DNA from 2 places in the Pseudoduganella sp. UC29_106 genome. Region 1 is predicted to be linked to the other one. Evidence: predicted binding sites of a transcription regulator. Region 1 holds the regulator's gene; the other holds the start of a gene.
The links. Region 1 encodes sigma-54, which starts transcription at its own class of promoters, with help from an activator protein. Its sites were predicted from a motif close to TGGCANGNAANCTGCTTT; they were not measured.

Region 2: ACHMW6_RS24600 (PEP-CTERM sorting domain-containing protein) is a predicted target of sigma-54. The motif match lies at 2,400-2,417, and genes of this name have one in related genera.

Annotation. Positions count from the first base shown of each region.
Region 1 is NZ_CP171977.1:6,367,911-6,372,677, forward strand. Features, by position in the region: partial or broken gene ACHMW6_RS31710 (enoyl-CoA hydratase/isomerase family protein) at 1-858, opposite strand, end outside; gene hpf (ribosome hibernation-promoting factor, HPF/YfiA family) at 926-1,285, opposite strand; gene ACHMW6_RS31720 (RNA polymerase factor sigma-54) at 1,353-2,837, opposite strand; gene lptB (LPS export ABC transporter ATP-binding protein) at 2,846-3,601, opposite strand; partial or broken gene lptA (lipopolysaccharide transport periplasmic protein LptA) at 3,773-4,186, opposite strand; gene lptC (LPS export ABC transporter periplasmic protein LptC) at 4,208-4,767, opposite strand, start outside.
Region 2 is NZ_CP171977.1:4,908,695-4,913,461, reverse strand. Features, by position in the region: gene ACHMW6_RS24610 (triple tyrosine motif-containing protein) at 1-1,335, shown strand, start outside; gene ACHMW6_RS24605 (substrate-binding periplasmic protein) at 1,351-2,196, opposite strand; gene ACHMW6_RS24600 (PEP-CTERM sorting domain-containing protein) at 2,464-2,868, shown strand; gene ACHMW6_RS24595 (CAP domain-containing protein) at 2,945-4,012, shown strand; gene ACHMW6_RS24590 (PEP-CTERM sorting domain-containing protein) at 4,334-4,767, shown strand, end outside.

The DNA.
Region 1 (4,767 bases):
CGCGGCGCAGCAGTTCGTGGGTGACGCACATCATCAGCGGCGAGCGCTGCTCCATGGCGTTCAGCGACTTCTTCGCGAACGGGTCGGCATCGGTGCGCAGCGAGTCCATGATGGCGTCCACGCTGCCGGCCGAGAAGTGGCGGTCGATCAGGGCGCGCTGAGCTTCCAGCTCGCCGGCACCGGCCAGCTCGCGCATCGGCGCTGCGAAGGCGGCAATTTCGGCGGGCAGCGCAGCGGCGGGGGACGCGTCGATCAGCGCGCCCAGCGTACGCCATTCGGCTTCCGGCACGAAATGGTCGGCCAGGCCGAGATAGAGCGCGTCGGCGGCGCCCACGGTCAGGCCGGTCAGGCCCAGCCACATGCCCAGGCTGCCCGGCGCATGGGACAGGAAATGGCTGCCGCCCACGTCCGGGAACAAGCCGATATTGACTTCCGGCATCGCCAACTTCGTACGGCCGCTGACAATGCGCACGCCGCAGCCCGGCCCGCCCTGCGAGATGCCCATGCCGCCTCCCATCACCACCCCATCCATCAGGGCAATATACGGTTTGTTGTAGAAATGAATTAAATGATTTAGCCCGTATTCCTCGGTGAAGAAATCCTCAAGCAGCGCGCTGTTGCCCTGGGCGAGCTGTGGCCCACTTCATGGAAGAAACGGATATCACCGCCCGCGCACAAGGCTTTGCCGCTGCTGCTGCGGATCACCACCGCCGCCACGGACGCATCGCCGCGCCAGGCCAGCAGCGCACGCGTGATGGCGCGCACCATGTCGAGGGAGAGGGAGTTGAGTGCCTTGGGGCGGTCGAGGGTGATGAAGCCGGTGCTGTTGCTGATGTGGGTGATGACGTATTCGCTCATTGTTCTCAGGGTGAGGTTGCAAAAAGGGCGCCAGATGCGCCCTTTGTTGATGAGTCCCGCGTGTCCTTTACATAGCGGTGACTGGTGCTTCGTAAGTGTCCGGCAGATGCTTGATCGCTTCGTGGTTATGGTTCTGCACGCGGTCCTTGTGCTTCATGACCTGGCGATCCAGTTTGTCGATCAGCGTATCGATGGCGGCATAAAGGTCTTGCGAAAGGCTCTCCACATACACAGTCTTACCCGACATGCGCAGATTAATCTCTGCTTTTTGACGTTTTTCTTTCTCGGTGAGGTTATCTACAGTCAGGATGACAGCAATATCAATCACTTGATCGAAATGGCGTTTAATCCGCTCCAGCTTGTTCTGCACGTACTCGCGAATCGCTGGGGTCACTTCGACATGATGTCCACTGATGGTGAGATTCATACACACTCCTAAAGATGATGTCGCTTACAAGTTCATACATGCTTGTAGCATGCAGCGGAACCGTGCACTACAAAGACTTGCGGAGACTTACTGGTGGGATCTTCAATGCTTCTCGGTACTTGGCAACAGTACGTCGCGCTATGACCATGCCCTGTTCTCCCAGCATGTCCGCAATCTTACTGTCGGATAAAGGATTTTTCGGGTCTTCTGCTCCTGTCAATTGCACGATCAGCGCACGGATCGCAGTCGATGAGGCTTCACCCCCAGCTTCAGTCGCGACGTGGCTTCCAAAGAAATATTTCAACTCAAACATGCCATGCGGGGTGAGCATGTATTTTTGAGTTGTTACCCGAGAAATAGTGCTCTCGTGTAGTCCCAGTGTATCAGCTATTTCACGCAACACAAGGGGTCTCATGGCCACTGCGCCATGACTGAAAAAGTTCTTTTGTCTTTCTACTATCGCCTGCGAAACGCGCAGGATTGTGTCGAAGCGCTGGCGCATATTCTTGATCAGCCACTTGGCTTCCTGCAGCTGGGCGCTCATCTGGGATTCGCCCTTGCCCTGCTTGAGCAGGCTCGCGTACAAGGCATTCACGCGCAGGCGCGGCATGACGTCGTTGTTCAGGCTGACCTGCCAGCCATTGCGGCTCTTCTTCACGATCACGTCCGGCACGACATAGTCTGACACGTCTGACGCAAATTCAGCGCCCGGATGGGGATTGCACTGGCGAATCACCGCCTGCGCTTCGCGCAAGTCTTCATCGTCGCAGTCCAGCGCCTTCTTCAGCTTGTTGAACTCGCGCTGGGCAAACCAGGTCAGATGCTTCTCGACAATGCACAGCGCCATGCGGCGCGTGACCATGGGCACATTGGGCAGGCGCTTGATCTGCAGCGCCAGGCATTCGGACGCATTGCGCGCGCCCACGCCGACCGGGTCGAAGTTCTGCAGCAGCAACAGGGCCGTGCGCAACTCTTCCAGTTCGACTTCCAGCTCTTCCGGCAGGCGCGCATGGATCTCTTCCAGCGGTTCTTCCAGGTAGCCGTTCTCGTCCAGCGCATCGATGATGATTTCCATCAGCGCGCGGTCGCGCGCTTCCGCCACGGTCACGCGCATCTGCTCCAGCAGGTGCTCGCGCAGCGTGCAGTGGTTCGCTTCCAATTGCGGGCGGCTGTCCTCGTCGTCCGGCGACTTGTTGCGGCCGGAATCGCTCCAGTCGCTATCGCCTATGTCGCCGCCCTCGCCTTCGCCGCCTTCACCGCCTTCATAGCTGTCGGCTTCGGCGCTGGGCGCGGATTCGCCCTCGCCTTGCGGCGCGGACTCTTGTGGTGCTTCGGCAGAGCCATTGCCCTGGTTGATGGCGCCGTCCGCCAGCAGGCGCACCGAATGATCGAGCGGATCATCCAGGCGTTCCAGCAGCGGGTTGTCGCTCAGCAGCTGCTCCAACTCCTGGTGCAGCTCGAGCGTCGAGAGCTGCAACAGGCGGATGGATTGCTGCAGCTGCGGTGTGAGCGCCAGGTGTTGCGAGGTTCGCAGTTGCAGTGACTGTTTCATGGCCTTGCTTACATGCGGAAGTGTTCGCCGAGATACACGCGGCGGACAGACTCGTCGGCAATAATATCGTCCGGGCGGCCCGAAGCCAGCACCGAACCCTGGTTGATGATGTAGGCGCGATCGCAGATACCGAGCGTCTCACGCACATTGTGGTCGGTAATCAGCACACCGATATTGCGCTCCTTCAGGAAACGTACGATACGCTGGATTTCGATCACGGCAATCGGGTCCACGCCCGCGAACGGCTCGTCCAGCAGCACGAAGCGGGGGTTGGTGGCGAGGGCGCGCGCAATTTCCACGCGGCGGCGTTCACCGCCGGACAGCGACAGCGCCTGGTTCTCGCGCAGCTTTTCGATCTGCAGGTCGGCCAGCAGGGCTTCCAGGCGCTCGTCGATCTGCGCCTTGGTCATCGGCTTGCCGTCCACGTTCTGAATCTCCAGCACGGCGCGGATATTCTCTTCCACGGTCAGCTTGCGGAACACCGAAGCTTCCTGCGGCAGGTAGGACAGGCCCAGGGTGGCGCGCTTGTGGATGGGCAGCATGGACACGTCCACGCCGCCGATATCGATGGTGCCTGCGTCGGACGCGACCAGGCCCACGATCATGTAGAAGGACGTTGTCTTGCCCGCGCCGTTCGGCCCCAGCAGGCCTACCACTTCGCCGCAATCCACCTGCAGCGACACGTCATGCACCACCTGGCGCTTGCCGTAGGTCTTTTGCAGGCCCTTGACGACCAGGGTGCTTTCGCAAGTCGAAACCGCCATGCTTATTTCCCTGCCGCTGGCGTTGGGTTGGTCGTGGCCGGCGGCGTTGCCGGTGGAGCGGTGCGCGTCGGCTGGATCACCATCGTGCCGCGGCCGCCGCCCTGTTTTACTCTCGCCGGTGGAAGTGTTCTTCACGCTGAAGAATTCCTTGCGGCTGTCATAGGAGATGAATTCGCCTTCGACTTCGTCGCTCGGCTTGGCGCCTTCCAGGCGCTTGATCTTCGCCTTGCTGAACATCTTCACCAGTTCAACGTTCTCGTCGTACTCGATGCGTTCAGCCTCGCCTTCCACCCACTGGTCGCCTTCGCCGTCGCGCTTCTGGCGGAAGGTGGCCTTGCCGCCGCCGCCCGTCAGCACCACGTGCTGGAAGCCTTCCGGCGTCTGCGACACCACGGCGCGCGCCGCCTTCATCAACAGCGTGCCGCGCGTGAGGACCACATTGCCGGTGGCGATGCGCTGCTGCTTCACATCGTCCACTTCCAGGTTATCGAACTTGATTTCCATCGGCTTGTAGGAGTCGGCTTTTTCGGCGGCGGCCATGCCGCTCACCAAAGCCAGGACTGCCGAAAGCAGGAGTTTTTTCATCGTAATTCCATTCGTATTGGGTTAGCGCGCCTTCGGCGGGAAGACGAGCGTGCCGCGGCCGGACAGTTCCAACTGTCGGCTGGCGTTATTGGCGCGCATGCCACTGGCTTGCGCGGTGGTTTCACCCGATTTCATGCGCACCGGCTGGTCCGTCTCCATACGGTCCTCGTCCGGGTAGATCACCAGCTTATCCGTTTCCAGGTGCAGTTCCTGGTTCGCCTGCCCGGCGGCGCGGTCGATCCTTACCTCGTCGCGCAGGGTCACGCGGCTGTTCACATCATCCACCCGCGCCGTTTTCGAGCGGATATCCATGGGAGGCTTGTCCTCGGCCAGGCTGCGCACGATCGGCTTGTCGATCTCGGAGGAATCGTCGATCGGACGGTGGGTCAGCTTGTCGCCGGAGATGATGTAGCTTGGCTTGCCAACCTTGTTCAGGCGCACGAAGCTGAAGCGTTCGACGATGTAGTCCGGTTCATTCATCCGCATATCGGCCTGCATTTCCTCGCCGGCGCGGTTCAGCAACTCCAGTATCCAGAAGGAGCCGACGGCGGCAAACAGCGCCAGCAGCATGCCGAGCGACA
Region 2 (4,767 bases), 1.5 Mb from region 1:
GTGGACGGCGATCGCTGGTTCAACGCGGGCAAAGGGGTTGTTCATGTTCGCCTCGCCGACTGGCGCTACGCGCTTGCCAGTCCTGCAGCACCTTTGCGTTACGAATTGATCGATAGTTCGGATGGCTATGTGGGCCAAACCGCGACCATGTCGCGCCTCCCAAGCATCGGGCAGGGACCGCAGGGCAGTCTGCTCTTCATGACGTCGGTAGGATTGCTGCGCCTGCCATCCAATGAATTTCAGAAGGTCCATCCAGCACCCTTCGTGGAGATACTTCGTCTGCGCCATCACGGGCAGGATGAACAAAGTCGGCCAGGATTGAAACTCCCGCCTGGCACGGACAATTTCAGCATTGCGTATACGGCACTCGAACTTGGCCGTCCGCAGCATGTGCGCTTCCAGTACCAGCTTGATGGAATCGATAGCGACTGGCAGGATGCGGCGGAGCGGCGCGTCGCTTATTACACGAATATCGCGCCCGGTAATTACCTTTTCCGTGTGCGCGCGGCGGTTGATAACGGCCCCTGGAGCGATGGCAAGGCAGAGATGGCCTTTACGGTGTTACCGACTTTGACCCAAACCTTGTGGTTCAGGGCCGCATGCGTGCTGACGTTGTTGATCCTGCTGTGGCGGCTTTACATATACCGTATGCGCGTCGTAACGCGCCGGCTGGAGGAACGTTTTGTTGTGCGGACGAAGGAACGGGAACGCATTGCACGCACCTTGCATGACACCATCATTCAAAGCATGCAGGCCGTCATCCTGCGCCTGCATGTAATCGGCCTCAATTTGCCCGTCGAAAGCAAAGCGCGCCATGACATTGACCATACCTTGGAGCAGGCGGAAAAGGCATTGGTCGAAGGCCGGGATGAAGTACAGGGACTACGCGATGGCAAACAGGTCGACTTGGGTTCCGCCCTGGAAGAAATTGGACGTTCGGCAGGAAGAACCTACTGTCAGGCGCAACTGCGCGTCGATATCGAAGGTGAGCCACGCTCACTGACCGACGGCCTGGCGCACGAGATTCTTGCCATCGCCAGCGAGGCGATAACCAACGCCTGCAGGCATGCCGCGGCGGACGGGGTAACCGCGCAGGTCATCTATGCCAAACACTGCTTTACCCTGGCCGTCCGTGACGACGGCAGGGGGATACCGCCGATGATTTTGCATGCCGGGGGCAAGGAAGGCCATTGGGGAATGGCGGGCATGCGCGAGAGAGCACAGCGAGTGGGTGGAACGCTGCGCATCGAGAGCGGCGCAGGCAGCACGGCGGTGACGCTACAGGTACCCGCGCGCGCTGCCTATAAACGCAATCGGCGGCTGTGGCGGGGGTAATTGAGACCGCCAACTTCAGTGCGCGCGCCTCAGATCATCCAGCCGAAACCATAATTCCTTGCGCTCCAGGGGCGTTTCCGGCGTCAGTTCGGGATTTTTCAGTTCGAGGATGCGGCGCTTGTCCAGGTTCGACTGGCGGAGCAGCTTGCCGTAGTGCTGGTAGAACAGCCTATCCATGGAACCGTCGGCTATCGCCAGCTCCAGGCCGCGGCGTATCTCTTCCGCCAGTTCCACATCGGCCCGGTTGACGAAGAAATAGTCGGGGGCAGGGTAGTATAGCAGCAGGTATGGCTCGATCGCCAGTTCCTTGTGCCGCGTTGCTTCCTGCCAGATTTCCATGGCGGAGCGGGGAAGGTAGTCGATGCGGCCGGCCTTGAGCATTTCAAATAGGCTGGAATAGTTCGACACTGCCGCGGCGCGCAAGCCGTTGTGCTCAAGGATGCTGAGGTCCGGCCAGTCGTGGCCCTGCGCCATCCGGAAGGACTGCAGTTCTTGCAGCGTGGTGACATTGCGGAACAGTTCCGTCTGGTCTGCGCGAACCAGGAACAGGCGCCAGCCGATCAGGCCTTTGCTGATGGGGATGCGTATCGGCAACAGTTTCTCTTCGCGTTCGCGCGACGTCATGGTGGCAATCACGTGCAGTTTCCCGGAGCCGGCTGCGATCTCCACGATCGAGCGGCCTTGCGGCATTACATGCGGAGTCAGGGCAAGCACGCGTGAGCTGCCGGCCTTGGCCAGGGCTAGTTGCAATAACTGGTAGGTGTAGCCGCCGCGGACGTCGTCCACGGTTTCCGGACGCGGATAAAGCACGGTATCGGCCAGCGCGCAACGCGCGGCCAGAAGGCAGGCAATTAGCGTCAATCGAAGTGCTGCCCGGGCCATTGCTTTGGCTTTTTAGGGGGAACGTTAGCTGATGGTCGCGCAAGGCGATACCGGCGTCAAGTTGAGATTCGGGGCAATTTTCCCGCGCGGAAAGACAATTCGCAACGTCCGTTGTCGGGAATCTTTACACCTTGTACTGAGGCATGGACCGTTAGTATTTAATAATCATAGGTTTAGCAAATTGGCATGAATGATGCTTGATAGTTAATCGTCTTTCTTCCTATCACTCAGTAGTGGAGAGCAAACATGAATGCTATCTTTCTTTTCAGATTGAGCCTTCTATCAACCCTGGCGGCCGGCACCATGCTGGCGGCGTCTCACGCCAAGGCGGACCCGATTTCCGCCAGCCAGTTCACCGTCAACAGCATCGAGTTCAGCTTTATGGATTACGGCAATAGCTTGCCGTCTCAGCCTGCAGGCTTGCCGGCTGAAGTCCCGCCGCCTTCGAACCTGCCTTCGATTGTGCCAACGCCACAAGAACTCACTTCCGGCCCCGGCGGTGGGACCTCGCCGACTGGCGGACCGAGCGGTCCGTCGGGACCTGAGGGCATTCAAGTGCCGGCGCAACAGGAAGGCGAAGTTCCGGAGCCTGGCACTTTGGCCTTGCTGGGACTTGGCATGGCAGCCCTCGCATCACGCCGGCGCATCTGAGCGCGCGCTAAGGCGGACGCGCTCCCTCCCCGGCGCACCGCCGGAATTCGTCTGTCAATTTGAAAAGGGGAGACCCATGAGCAAGCTCAAGTATCTGGCCGTAGTGATGTCGGGTGTGTTGCTGACTGCGTGTGGCGGCGGCGGCGGTGGCGCAAGTTCCACCGTTGTGTCGAACACTCCGCCAGTGACAGCACCTTCAACGCCATCAACGCCCACCACGCCAACGCCACCACCATCCGATGGCAACATCGTCGTGTCGGTGCCGCCCCCGACTTACGCGACAGGCAGCGGCAACCTGCAGGTGTTCAATGCCATCAACGATCTGCGCAGCAAGATAGGCTCCGGCCTGCTCGCGCAGAACGCGTTGCTCGACAAATCCGCGGATGCGCATTGGAAATATATCGACCAGAACGGCGTGCTTGAACTGCACCAGGAGACGGCTGGGAAGCCCGGCTATACCGGCGTCCGTGCTGGAGACCGTATCGCGGCTGGGGGCTACACCGCCACCGTAAGTGCGGAAGCAATCTTCAGCACCAGCGGTGCGGACAAGTACTCCACCTGCGTTGCAGAATGGGCCAACTCGGTCTATCACGCCGCCTTGCTATTCGCCAGCACGATCGATATTGGCGTGGCCACGGGCAATGTCAACGCTGGCGCCAGTACGCTGTGCGTGGTGGACCTCGCAACCAGCAACACGCAGGCCGCGCAGCTGCCGGGCGCCGGAAGTGTTCGTGTGTATCCTTACGCGAACCAGACCGGTGTACCTTACGTATTCTTCAACCGCACCGAAACGCCGACGCCCGCGCCGGACCTGGCGGAACTTGGCACGCCTGTCACCGTGAGCTTCGAGACCAAAGGCCTGGCGATCAGCGTGCCGCTTGCAATCAGTCAGTTTGCGCTGACGGCTGCTAGCGGTGCGGCCGTGGAGTCGCGCATCCTCGTGAACAAGGCCGGCAAGCTGGGTCCTGCCATCTCCACCAACGGCCCTGCACTCACCGACGATAGCCAGATGCAGGGCTTTGCCGCGACGCTTATTCCGGTGAAGCGGCTGAATCCCGGTACGGTTTATACCGTGTCGCTGATTGCCGTGGTGGATGGGAAGGCAATTAACAAGACCTGGTCGTTCACTACCGCCGCGCAGTAAATCCTCCGCCTGGATACCGTCGTTGGCGCGGCGGTATCAGTCGCACCTTTGAGCAATATCAATACCGCTCTACTGCCAATTCCGCATATTGAGATAAATCAAATAAACCGTTCGCGTGTCCGAATGACAGACCTGACCCCGAATTGTGACCCGAATTGCAGATTGTTAATTTTTCCAAATGCAAACTTTAATGTCGCAAAATTTTACACATCGCATGTTGGAAGTTGAGCTAACTCAGCGTAATCAGGTACTTAGTTAATTGGCATGATTGATGCTTCGTTCTGATTGTAGTTTCCACTACTAAAATTAATGGAGCGCAAAATGAAAGCTACTACGCTGTTCAAGTCTTGCCTGCTAGCCTGCTCCGTTCTGGCAGGGGCTCACGCGATCGCCGATCCGATTGCTGTGAGCACGGTTAACAGTATTGAATTCAGCTTCATGAACTACAGCAGCACGCCGTTGCCCGGGTTTGGGAGCCTGCCTTTGCCGGGTTTCGACAACACGCCATCTCCAGTTTTTGGCGGCGGACCGTCGACTGGACCTGCGGCAGGCTCCCCCGCTGGAGCGCCGTCCGTGACCTTGCCATTGATCGTTCCGACTCCGCAGGAAACCAAGCCAATCATCGATGCAGCCGTGCCTTCGACGCCGGGCCAACCGATGCCTTCCCAGCTCATCGAAGCTCCAGTCCAGCCGCAACAGGTAGAGGAAGTGCCTGAGCCGGGGACGCTGGCTTTGCTTGGCCTGGGTCTGGCCTT